DNA from 3 places in the Bradyrhizobium sp. USDA 10063 genome. Region 1 is predicted to be linked to each of the others. Evidence: predicted binding sites of a transcription regulator. Region 1 holds the regulator's gene; each other region holds the start of a gene.
What was found. Region 1 encodes HrcA, which represses chaperone genes, less so after heat shock. Its sites were predicted from a motif close to GTTAGCACTCNCNNNNNGNGAGTGCTAAC; they were not measured.
Positions count from the first base shown of each region.

Region 2: groES (co-chaperone GroES) is a predicted target of HrcA. The motif match lies at 1,697-1,725, and genes of this name have one in related genera.
Region 3: ACVJGD_RS34320 (co-chaperone GroES) is a predicted target of HrcA. The motif match lies at 1,560-1,588, and genes of this name have one in related genera.

Region 1 is NZ_JBSSGP010000002.1:5,707,881-5,712,090, reverse strand. Features, by position in the region: gene hemW (radical SAM family heme chaperone HemW) at 1-734, opposite strand, end outside; gene rdgB (RdgB/HAM1 family non-canonical purine NTP pyrophosphatase) at 730-1,359, opposite strand; gene rph (ribonuclease PH) at 1,370-2,083, opposite strand; gene hrcA (heat-inducible transcriptional repressor HrcA) at 2,239-3,327, shown strand; gene grpE (nucleotide exchange factor GrpE) at 3,437-4,045, shown strand; gene ACVJGD_RS29135 (hypothetical protein) at 4,116-4,210, opposite strand, start outside.
Region 2 is NZ_JBSSGP010000002.1:2,048,342-2,052,551, forward strand. Features, by position in the region: gene ACVJGD_RS12070 (NupC/NupG family nucleoside CNT transporter) at 1-348, shown strand, start outside; gene ACVJGD_RS12075 (cupin domain-containing protein) at 464-997, opposite strand; gene ACVJGD_RS12080 (usg protein) at 1,088-1,378, opposite strand; gene groES (co-chaperone GroES) at 1,769-2,083, shown strand; gene groL (chaperonin GroEL) at 2,125-3,756, shown strand; gene ACVJGD_RS12095 (GIY-YIG nuclease family protein) at 3,926-4,210, shown strand, end outside.
Region 3 is NZ_JBSSGP010000002.1:6,857,180-6,861,389, reverse strand. Features, by position in the region: gene ACVJGD_RS34330 (protein phosphatase CheZ) at 1-658, shown strand, start outside; gene ACVJGD_RS34325 (hypothetical protein) at 824-1,339, opposite strand; gene ACVJGD_RS34320 (co-chaperone GroES) at 1,684-1,980, shown strand; gene groL (chaperonin GroEL) at 2,166-3,803, shown strand; gene ACVJGD_RS34310 (hypothetical protein) at 3,926-4,210, shown strand, end outside.

The DNA of each region.
Region 1 (4,210 bases):
TGATTGGAGATCTCGTAGGCCGGCAAGCCTGCTCGCGCACAGACTTCCTGCGTCACGTCGTAAAGGGCGCGCGCGACCGCCTCATCCGGCGTCTGCAATTTGCCCGCGGCATGCAGGCCGAAGAACGGCGTGCCTTCCTCGATCGTGAGCTGATAGAGCGAGAGATGCTCGGCTGCTTCCGCGATCGCATGCTTCAACTCGTCGGCCCACATCGCAGGAGTCTGATCCGGCCGGGCGTAGATCAGGTCGAAGGAATAGCGATCGAACGCTTGGCGGGCGACGGCGACCGCATCGAGTGCTTCGCGCGCGGTGTGCAGCCGCCCCAATGCCTTCAGCGAGGCATCGTCGAGCGCCTGCACGCCGAGCGATACGCGGTTGACGCCGGCGCTGCGATAGCCGCGAAAGCGCGTCGCTTCGACGCTCGTCGGATTGGCTTCCAGCGTCACCTCGACATCGGAAGCGACGCGCCAATGTTTGCCGATCGCATCCAGGATCGCGCCGACCGTCTGCGGCTGCATCAACGACGGCGTACCTCCGCCGAGAAAGATCGAGGACACTTCACGCCCGGGGATGCGCGCCGCGGTCGTCTCGATCTCGCGCGCAAAGGCGCGGGCAAACCGCGCCTCATCGATCGGCGCATGCCTGACATGGCTGTTGAAATCGCAATACGGGCATTTCGACAGGCAGAACGGCCAGTGCACGTAGACGCCGAAGGCTGCCTGTTCCCGGTCAATCAAGGCATATCTCCGCCAATTTGACGAAGGCGCGGGCCCGGTGCGACAGGCCGAGCCCAAGCGGCGGCAGCCCGTGCTTCTCGACGCTCGTCATCTCGCCGAAGGTACGGGCGTAGCCATCCGGCAGGAACATGGGATCATAACCGAAACCGGCGGTGCCGCGCGGCGGCCACACCAAAGTTCCATCGGCGCGCGCCTCGACCTCTTCGAGATGGCCGTCCGGCCAGGCGACGCAAAGCGCGGAGACGAAATGCGCTCCTCGGCGGTCGGGCGTGGTCGCGCCGCGTTCCTGCAACAGGCGTTCGATCCGCGTCATGGCGGCGGTGAAGTCCTTGTTGTCGCCGGCCCAGCGCGCCGAATAGATGCCCGGTGCGCCGTCCAGCGCGTCGACCGCCAGTCCGGAATCGTCGGCAAACGCCGGTAGATCGGCGGCCTTGGCTGCCGCAATCGCCTTGATCGCGGCATTGGCGCGAAAATTGTCGCCGGTCTCCTCCGGCTCGCCAAGACCGAGATCGCCCGCCGAGATCGCCTCCACGCCGTGCGGTGCCAGCAACTCGCGCATCTCGGCAAGTTTGCCGGGATTGTGGGTCGCGATCACGAGCTTTCCAGTGATTCGGCGGTGCATGGCCTATTGACTACGCCACCGCCATTTTCTGCAAGTCGACCAGACGCGCCACGCCCTTGCGCGCCAGCGCCATCAGCGCCAGGAACTCGTCCTGCGAGAACGGCGTCTTTTCCGCGGTGCCCTGCACCTCGATGATGCGGCCGTCGCCGGTCATCACGAAATTGGCGTCGGTCTCGGCTTCCGAATCCTCGGCATAGTCGAGGTCGAGCACCGGCGTGCCGTTATAGATGCCGCAGGAGATGGCCGCGACGTGGTCGCGCAACACGTTGGTTTTCAGCATGTTGCGGGCCTTCATCCAGTTGATGCAGTCGGCAAGCGCGACCCAGGCACCGGTGATCGAGGCGGTGCGCGTGCCGCCGTCGGCCTGCAGCACGTCGCAATCGACCGTGATCTGGCGCTCGCCCAGCGCTTCCAGGTCGACGGTGGCGCGGAGCGAACGGCCGATCAGGCGCTGGATCTCGATCGTGCGGCCGCCCTGCTTGCCAGCGGAGGCTTCGCGCCGGGTCCGTTCCAGCGTGGCGCGGGGCAGCATGCCGTATTCGGCGGTGACCCAGCCGCGGCCCTGGCCTTTCAGCCACGGCGGCAGGCGGTCTTCCAGGGTCGCGGTGACCAGTACATGGGTGTCGCCGAATTTCACCATGCAGGAACCCTCGGCATATTTAACCACGCCGCGTTCCAGTGAAACGGGGCGCAGTTCGTCCGGTGCACGGCGGCTTGGCCGCATGGGAATCCTCCGAGAATTCGAGCGATATGGCTGGCGGTGCTTGTAGGAGCGGGCAGGCGCAGCGGCAAGCCTTTTGGCCGCCTCCGGCGTGGTAATGCACGCTTGTCACCGGGCATGTGGATGGTCAAATTAGAAGCAGTTGTGAGGGAGTTATTGTGGTTCAACACGAACCGGTTGGTTTGATCGCGCCGCACGCCGGGCTTGCCCAGCTCAACGAGCGGTCGCGCGACATTTTCCGTCAAATCGTCGAAAGTTATCTGGCGACCGGCGAGCCGGTCGGCTCGCGCAACATCTCGCGCTTGATTGCGCTGCCGCTGTCGCCGGCCTCGGTGCGCAATGTGATGTCCGATCTCGAACAGCTCGGCCTGATCTACGCGCCGCATACTTCCGCCGGCCGGTTGCCGACCGAACTGGGCCTGCGCTTTTTCGTCGATGCGCTGATGCAGGTCGGCCATCTCACCGAGGCAGAACGGCAATCGATCCAAAGCCAACTGGCGACTGTCGGTCGCGCGCAGTCGGTCGAGGCAGCGCTCGACGAGGCCTTGATCCGGCTATCCGGCCTCACCCGCGCAGCGGCCGTGGTGCTGACGCCGAAATCCAACACGCGGCTGAAGCATATCGAGTTCGTGCGGCTGGAGCCGGAACGTGCGCTGGTGGTGCTGGTCGGCGAAGACGGCCAGGTCGAGAACCGGGTGCTGAGCTTGCCGCCGGGTGTTCCATCCTCGGCACTGATCGAGGCCACCAACTTCCTCAATGCGCGCATCCTCGGCCGTACGCTCGCCGAAGCGCGGCTCGAGCTCGAGACCGCGCTGGCGCAAAGTCGCGCCGAGCTCGATCTGCTGACGCAGAAGGTGATCTCGGCGGGGCTCGCGAGCTGGTCGGGTGGCGACAATGAAGACCGGCAGCTCATCGTGCGCGGGCACGCCAATCTCTTGGAGGATTTGCATGCGCTCGAGGATCTCGAGCGCATCAAGTCGCTGTTCGACGATCTTGAGACCAAACGCGGCGTGATCGACCTTCTTGGTCGCGCGGAAAGCGCCGATGGCGTGCGGATCTTCATCGGGTCGGAGAACAAGCTGTTCTCGCTGTCGGGCTCCTCGACCATCGTTGCGCCCTATAGCGACGGCGCGGGCCGTATCGTGGGCGTACTCGGTGTGATCGGGCCCACCCGGCTGAATTATGCGCGGGTGATCCCGACTGTGGACTATGCCGCGCGCCTCGTCAGCAGGATGTTGGGTGGCTAGACCCCCGAAACAGGGCTGGTTGCGCTTGATTTTCGTTGCCCAAAGCACGATATCCCGGCCAGCCAATCCCTAAATGTTGACCAGACGCGATTTTTCGAAAAGGCAAGCCATGACCGATCCGAACCGGCCGAACGACAACGCCGAAAACCCGGCGCAGACCGGCGAGCCCGTGGTCTCGAAGCCCTACGTCATGCCCGACGATCCCGAGCAGGGATCAGCGGAGGCCTTGACCAAGGAGCTTAACGAAGCGCGCGACCGGACGTTGCGCACGCTGGCCGAGATGGAAAACCTGCGCAAGCGCACCAGCCGCGAGATCGCGGACGCGCGGGCCTATGGCATCACCGGCTTTGCCCGCGACATCCTCGACATCGCCGACAATCTGCAGCGTGCCCTCGATGCCGTCCCGGCCGAGGCCAAGGCGGCCGCCGACCCCGGTCTGAAGGCCCTGATCGAGGGCGTCGAACTGACCGAGCGTTCGCTGCACGCCACGCTGGAGAAGAATGGGGTCAAGAAATTCGATCCCACCGGCGAGAAGTTCGATCCGAACTTCCAGCAGGCGATGTACGAGGTTCCCGATCCTTCCGTGCCATCGGGTACGGTGGTGCAGGTGGTACAGGCCGGTTACACGATCGGCGATCGCGTGCTGCGTCCGGCGCTAGTCGGTGTTTCCAAGGGCGGCGCAAAGGCTGCGCCAGCTTCGGCCGCACAGCAAGACTGAAACCGCTCAACGCATCGACTGACGGAACGAGATTGATGCCGGCCCCGACAAGGGCCGGTATCGGTTGAGGTCAGCGCGGCTGAATCCCGTCGCGCACGCTGCGGAAGCGCGGGAATGCGGTCGACCATTGATTGCGCGGCGAGGAGCCGATGATGCGCAGCGAGG
Region 2 (4,210 bases), 3.7 Mb from region 1:
CTGCTCGGCTACGTCATGGCGCCGGTGTGCTGGCTGATGGGCCTGCCGTGGTCGCAGGCCATCACGGCGGGCAGCCTGATGGGCACCAAGACGGTGCTGAACGAATTGATCGCCTATGTCGATCTGTCGAACCTTCCCACCGACGCGCTGGATCCGCGCTCGCGCCTGATCATGCTCTATGCGATGTGCGGCTTCGCCAATTTCGCCAGCCTCGGCATCATGATCGGCGGCCTCAACACCATGGCGCCGACGCGGCGCGAGGAGATCAACGCGCTCGGGCTGAAGTCGATCGTATCGGGCACGCTGACGACATGCCTGATGGGCGCGATCGTGGGGGTGTTGACCTGACCTGTCATTCCGAGGCGCGCGCAGCGCGAGCCCGGAATCCATTCCACCACTTGCGCCTGCGGCCCGATGGATTCCGGGTTCGATGCTTCGCATCGCCCCGGAATGACAGTGGTGGTTACGTCGTCAATTCCACCGTCTTGAATTCAGCCGGCAGGATGATCTCGAGCAGTTCGACATCATCGGAATAATCGAGGATCATGTGCCTGATCTTCGGCGGCTGGGTCCAGGCGCTGCCCTCTCGCATCAGAGTCTCGCCCTGCCCTTCCATGTAGGTCTTCACCCAGCCCCTGAGCACGTAGACCATCTGGAATTGCACGTCATGGTAATGCAGCTTTGACACCTCTTCCGGATTGCACGGTCCGACCAGCCGGATCACATGCGCCTGCGCCAGCCCGTGCGTGGCGTCGGCAATGCCGAGGTCGCGGTATTGCGCGTAAGCGCGCAGCCCGTCCGCCTTGAAATCCTCTTCGCGATGATGGCTGACGGCTATGCGCTGTTTCGGCCGCGCCTTGTGCGCCGCCTTGGATACGCGGCCCTTGGACTTGATCGCCTTGCGGGCGGTGGATTTGGCGGCGGTCTTGTGGCCGGTCCACTTCTTCCGGACCGCCGTCTTGGCTGCGGGTCTTGATGCCGGCTTCTGCTTGGCCATGGCGTGCCTCCCTGTTGCAGGCGTCCGCGACGCGGACGCGTCAAAGGAAGGTTATCACCGTTCCCCCCGACGGCAATTGCCGATGCACCTTCAATGCAGGCGGAAGACGCCGTCGACCGCGCGCAGCTCGGTCGGCTTGATCAGCTTGGAATGCGCGACGGTCACCGAGTGCAGCGGCCCCTCGAGCTTCTCCTGCCAGAAGACGAGGAAATCCTGCAGCGCCGGGAATTTCGGGAAGAGATCGTAGTTCTGCCAGACGTAGGTCTGCAGCAGCGAGGGATGGTCCGGCATCCGGTAGAGGATCTGCGCCGTCGTCAGCCCGTAACCCAGCATCTGCTTCCGGAAATCGTCGGAAACAACCCCACCAACCCGCGAGACCATATGCCAACCCTCCACTTTCGAAGGAGCGCATTTCACGGGATGGCTTTCCTGCCGGAGCCACCCCGGCGGAGATGCGCTCACATGAGAGAAATGTGACGCATGCGACCAACGCATCACAAGTCTAAATGTTTAACGGACTGTTGAAAAATCGTGCGTTAGCAGCAACTTAGCGCATGTGCTAATATGACCTCGCCGGTCGATCTCTGGCCAGGTTAATGATGATAAGCGATACTGGCAGGCGGCACTTCCGAGTGCCAATTTTTCTGCTACAAGCCCTTGCCCCCACGCAAAGTCTGGCCTATTTCCATCGCGGGCTGGCTTAGCACTCGCTTGGCTAGACTGCTAATACCCCAAAATTCTACAGCATCCACAATAGCTTAGGAGGACTGCATGAGTTTCCGTCCGCTTCACGACCGCGTCGTGGTCAAGCGCATCGACGCCGAAGAGAAGACTGCAGGCGGCATCATCATTCCCGACACTGCCAAGGAAAAGCCCTCCCAGGGCGAAGTCGTCGCCGTCGGCCCGGGCGGCCGCGACGAGGCTGGCAAGCTGATCCCGATCGACCTCAAGGTTGGCGATCGCGTCCTGTTCGGCAAGTGGTCCGGCACCGAGGTCAAGATCGACGGCCAGGAGCTGTTGATCATGAAGGAAAGCGACATCATGGGCGTCCTCGACGTCCCCGCTTCCAAGAAGAAGGCGGCCTAAGGCCCTCCCTCCCAGGATAAATCCCTCAAGGAAAAACACACATGGCAGCTAAAGAAGTCAAATTCTCCGTCGAGGCGCGCGACAAGATGCTGCGCGGCGTCGACATCCTCGCCAATGCGGTGAAGGTCACCCTCGGCCCGAAGGGCCGCAACGTCGTGCTCGACAAGTCGTTCGGCGCTCCCCGCATCACCAAGGACGGCGTCACCGTCGCCAAGGAGATCGAGCTCGACGACAAGTTCGAGAACATGGGCGCCCAGATGGTGCGCGAAGTCGCTTCCAAGTCCGCTGACGCGGCCGGCGACGGCACCACCACCGCCACCGTGCTGGCCCAGGCGATCGTGAAGGAAGGCGCCAAGTCGGTCGCCGCCGGCATGAACCCGATGGACCTGAAGCGTGGCATCGACCTTGCGGTCGAGGCTGTGGTTGCGGACCTGCAGAAGAACTCCAAGAAGGTCACCTCCAACGACGAGATCGCCCAGGTCGGCACCATCTCCGCCAACGGCGACGCCGAGATCGGCAAGTTCCTCTCCGACGCCATGAAAAAGGTCGGCAATGAGGGTGTGATCACCGTCGAGGAAGCCAAGTCGCTGGAGACCGAGCTCGACGTCGTCGAGGGCATGCAGTTCGACCGCGGCTACATCTCGCCCTACTTCGTCACCAACGCCGACAAGATGCGCGTTGAGATGGACGACGCCTACATCCTCATCAACGAGAAGAAGCTCTCCTCGCTGAACGAGCTGCTGCCGCTGCTCGAGGCCGTGGTGCAGACCGGCAAGCCGCTCGTCATCGTCGCTGAAGACGTCGAAGGCGAAGCCCTCGCCACCCTGGTCGTGAACCGCCTGCGTGGCGGCCTGAAGGTCGCGGCCGTCAAGGCTCCGGGCTTCGGCGATCGCCGCAAGGCCATGCTGCAGGACATCGCGATCCTGACCGGCGGCCAGGCGATCTCGGAAGATCTCGGCATCAAGCTCGAGAACGTCACGCTGCAGATGCTCGGTCGCGCCAAGAAGGTGATGATCGACAAGGAGAACACCACGATCGTCAACGGCGCCGGCAAGAAGGCCGACATCGAGGCGCGCGTGGCCCAGATCAAGGCGCAGATCGAGGAGACCACCTCGGACTACGACCGTGAGAAGCTGCAGGAGCGTCTGGCCAAGCTTGCGGGCGGCGTCGCGGTGATCCGCGTCGGCGGCGCGACCGAGATCGAGGTCAAGGAGCGCAAGGACCGCGTTGATGACGCGATGCATGCGACCCGTGCGGCGGTCGAGGAAGGCATCGTTCCGGGCGGCGGCGTCGCCCTGCTCCGTGCCTCCGAGCAGCTCAAGGGCCTGCGCACCAAGAACGACGACCAGAAGACCGGCGTCGAGATCGTGCGCAAGGCGCTGTCGGCTCCGGCCCGCCAGATCGCGATCAACGCGGGTGAAGACGGCTCGGTCATCGTCGGCAAGATCCTCGAGAACAAGGCCTACGCTTATGGCTTCGACTCGCAGACCGGCGAATACGCCGACCTCGTCAAGAAGGGCATCATCGACCCGACCAAGGTCGTGCGCACCGCGATCCAGAACGCGGCGTCGGTGGCAGCTCTGCTGATCACCACCGAGGCGATGGTCGCCGAGCTGCCGAAGAAGAACGCAGGCGGCCCCGCAATGCCTCCGGGCGGCGGCATGGACTTCTGAGGTCCGACGTCGCTTCGCCAAGCGATCCACCAAATGCAAAACCCCGGCAGCAATGCCGGGGTTTTTGTTTTATGACGATGCTTGATCTTCTTCATGAGCCAGCCGTACCATCCGGTGTCATTCCGGGGCGCGCGAAGCGCGAGCCCGGAATCCATTTCACGGCTCGCTCATGGCTTATTACGTCTACCTGCTCGCAAGCAAGAAATACGGCACACTGTATCTCGGCGTGACCAACGACATCATTCGCCGCACTTATGAGCACAAGACCAAGGCTGTCCCCGGCTTCACCAAGCGATACACGGTGGACAAATTGGTCTGGTTCGAAATCTACGATGACCCGACTACAGCTATCACACGCGAGAAAGAACTGAAGAAGTGGCGAAGGGACTGGAAGATTCGGCTCATCGAGGAGAAGAATCCCGAGTGGATCGATCTTTATCCGGAAATTACGGCC
Region 3 (4,210 bases), 1.1 Mb from region 1:
CATCCGCGCGCAGATGGCGCTCGGCGTCCATGCCCAGCGGCCGGCCGCAACCGAAGTCGCCGAGGCGGCGGTAGCGCGCGAGGTCGCGGAAGCGCACGCGCTGCTCGATACCTATCGCGCGCAGATCGAGCAATGCGAGAAGCTGAAGGTCGAGCTCGACCTGATCCACGATGCCATCAACCGCACCAAGCGCGAGATCGCGGTGCTGCACGGCAAGAGCTTTGACGGCCAGGAGATGGCCAAGGTGAATGGCGAGCTCGGCGCCGTCGTCGGCGGCACCGAACAGGCGACCCAGCAGATCCTCGAGGCGACCGAGGCGATCGACCAGGCCGCGACCGCGCTGACCAAGGTCGCCTCGCCCGAACAGCAGAAACTGCTCACCGAGGATATCCAGGAGCGCGTGGTGGCGATCTTCGAGGCCTGCAACTTCCAGGACCTCACCGGCCAGCGCATCAGCAAGGTGATGAGCACGATGAAGTTCATCGAGCAGCACATCAACGCGATGATGGATATCTGGGGCGGTGTCGATGCCATCAAGGCGCACGCGCCGCCGATCATCGACACCCGCGAGGGCGATGCCCGCCTGCTCAACGGCCCGAAGCTCGACGGCGACATCGGCCACGCCTCGCAGGACGATATCGACGCGATGTTCGACTGAGCGGAATGCTCACAGGAACGACGCAAAACGCCGGCGCGATGCCGGCGTTTTTTGTTTCTCGGCGTCATTGCGAGCGAAGCGAAGCAATCCATCTCTCCGCTTGCTGAGGCATGGATTGCTTCGTCGCTTTCGCTCCTCGCAATGACGGAAGCAGGCGCCGAAGGCTCACGCCCGTGGCGCGCAGCGGACGTAGACCATGTTGCCGTAGCGGACGGCGGCGTCCTTGTCGACGAAGCGGGTGACCATCACGCGGCCGTCGAAGGACACGATCTCGCGGTCCTGCTCGGTGCCGGCCGGACCCGGCGGGCCGATATAGTTCTTGCCGCTCGGAGAGCCCTTCAGTCGCAGTTCCTGCGGGGTGGCCTGGTCGGCCAGATGCATGATCACGCCGCCGGTCTGGCCGGCGCCGATGACGTAAGGCTGTTTGCACTGGTCGCGCGCCATCTTCTCGGTGCGGGCGCGGTCCGCGGGGTTCTGGTAGGAGGCCAGCCCCCAGCGGCCGACGATCTCGTCGGAGCGGATGGTAGCGGGCATTTCCGGCGCCACCCCCGGCTCGGGGGCGGGCTCCGGGTTGGATGACAGCGACGGCAGGTTGACGCTGCTGCACGCGCTCAACAGAAGCGTCAGCGCCGAAACGGTCGCAAATTTCGCAACCGCGCGCGCGTCATCTGATCCGATCATCCGTACTCCCCCAAAATATCCTTGGGCCGCACCTTGGGCCGCACCCGTCCTGCAGCCAAGCGTAAAACGTAAGGCAGAGCAATGACGTCGAAACGATGACGCAAAGACTCCAACCCAGGCTCTGATTTGGTTTTGTTGCAGCATCCTATATTGGCCTCACCAAGGCCTTAACCACTTTGCTTGACAGGAAAGGCGCCAAGCCATATTTCCCGGCCCACAAATTAGCACTCTGGCGCGACGATTGCTAAGGCGCCGGATACCTGCCCGCAAGCCATCGACCGGCCGGCATTCAATCCCGGCCTCGATGAATGAGACCTGAAACCGAGCCTCCAAGAGGGAACGTCATGGCTAAATCCAAATTCCGCCCGCTGCATGACCGTGTCGTGGTCAAGCGCATCGAAGCCGAAGAGAAGTCCAAGGGCGGCATCATCATCCCCGACACCGCCAAGGAAAAGCCCTCGCAGGGCGAAGTCACCGCCGTCGGGCCGGGCGGCCGCGACGAGACCGGCAAGCTGATCCCGATCGACGTCAAGGTCGGCGACCGTGTGCTGTTCGGCAAATGGTCGGGCACCGAGGTCAAGCTCGACGGCGAGGAACTCCTGATCATGAAGGAGTCCGACATCATGGGCGTGCTGGTCTAAGCCGCAAACTCAAGCAAAACAGCCGCGCTCTCCACTGTCATGCCCGGACTTGATCCGGGCACCCATCGTTCTTCAGTAAGGATGGATTGCCGGAAAATTGGGTGAAGACGCGCTTCGCGCTTTTGCCCGGCAATGACGGTTGAAGAGCGCGGCCCATCTGCCCTCAATCATTCCAGGAGCAAGATATGGCTGCCAAAGACGTTAAATTTTCCGGAGAAGCCCGCGAGCGCATGCTGCGCGGCGTCGATGTCCTTGCCAATGCGGTGAAGGTCACGCTCGGCCCGAAGGGCCGCAACGTCGTCATCGAAAAGAGCTTCGGTGCCCCGCGCATCACCAAGGACGGCGTCACCGTCGCCAAGGAGATCGAGCTCGAGGACAAGTTCGAGAACATGGGCGCGCAGATGCTGCGCGAAGTCGCCTCCAAGACCAACGACACCGCGGGCGACGGCACCACCACCGCGACCGTGCTGGCGCAGGCGATCGTGCGCGAGGGCGGCAAGGCGGTTGCCGCCGGCATGAACCCGATGGACCTCAAGCGCGGCATCGACATCGCGGTCGCCGCCGTGGTCAAGGACCTCGAGAAGCGCGCCAAACCGGTCGCCGCCTCCTCCGAGGTCGCCCAGGTCGGCACCATCTCGGCCAATGGCGACACCGCGATCGGCAAGATGATCGCCCAGGCCATGCAGAAGGTCGGCAATGAGGGCGTGATCACGGTCGAGGAGAACAAGTCGCTGGTGACCGAGGTCGACATCGTCGAAGGCATGAAGTTCGACCGCGGCTATCTCTCGCCCTATTTCATCACCAATGCTGAGAAGATGACCGCCGAGCTCGAGGACGCCTACATCCTCCTGCATGAGAAGAAGCTGTCCGGCCTGCAGGCGATGCTGCCGGTGCTGGAAGCGGTGGTGCAGTCCGGCCGGCCGCTCTTGATCATCGCCGAAGACGTCGAGGGCGAGGCGCTGGCGACGCTGGTGGTCAACCGCCTGCGCGGCGGGTTGAAGGTCGCCGCCGTCAAGGCACCGGGCTTCGGCGACCGCCGCAAGGCGATGCTGGAGGACATCGCGGTCCTGACCGGCGGCCAGCTTATCTCCGAAGAGCTCGGCATCAAGCTCGAGAACGTCACCATCAAGATGCTTGGCCGCGCCCGCAAGGTCGTGATCGACAAGGAGAACACCACGATCGTCAGCGGCGCCGGCAAGAAGGCCGACATCGACGCCCGCGTCACGCAGATCAAGGCGCAGATCGAGGAGACCACCTCCGACTACGACCGCGAGAAGCTGCAGGAGCGGCTGGCCAAGCTCGCCGGCGGCGTCGCGGTGATCCGTGTCGGCGGCGCCACCGAGGTCGAGGTCAAGGAGAAGAAGGACCGCGTCGAGGATGCGCTGAACGCAACCCGCGCCGCGGTGCAGGAAGGCATCGTGCCCGGCGGCGGCGTGGCGCTGCTGCGCGCCAAGAAGGCGGTCGGCCGTCTCTCCAACGACAATTCCGACGTCCAGGCCGGCATCAACATCGTGCTGAAGGCCTTGGAGGCCCCGGTACGCCAAATCTCGGAAAATGCCGGTGTCGAAGGCTCGATCGTGGTCGGCAAGATCCTCGAGAACAAGTCCGAGACCTTCGGCTTCGACGCCCAGACCGAGGAATATGTCGACCTGGTTGAGGAGGGCATCATCGATCCCGCCAAGGTCGTGCGGACCGCGCTGCAGGACGCCTCCTCGGTCGCGGGCCTCCTGGTGACGACGGAAGCCATGGTCGCCGAACTGCCGAAGGAGCCGGCGCCGGCCATGCCGCCAGGAGGCGGCGGCATGGGTGGCATGGGCTTCTGAGGCCCAAATCAACCCGCAGATATCAGACGCGAAGGCCGCCTCCGGGCGGCCTTCTTTTTTGGCCAATAGGAGCGAGGTTTGGTAGTTACGACGTCGCTGATTCTGTCGCCGAGGAAGTTCCTATGCGCGCGCTCCTGCTCTGCCTGTTGGGCCTCATCACGGCCTCGTCGGATTTCGCTTTTGCCCAGATGAAGCTGCCGTCCAGGACGGCGCCGGGCGCGACCGAGACGCGCTATTTCACCTCGATCGACGGCTTGATGGAGGGCAACGCCGACGCGGTGCTGAAGGAAACCCGCCAGGGCAAGAACGTCACCGCGGCGGTGCTCGACGTCTGCTATCCCGCGGAAAAAGGTTCCGACCGCAAGGACCGCTTCGTCGTCAACCTCGCCGTCAACGGCCAGAACCTG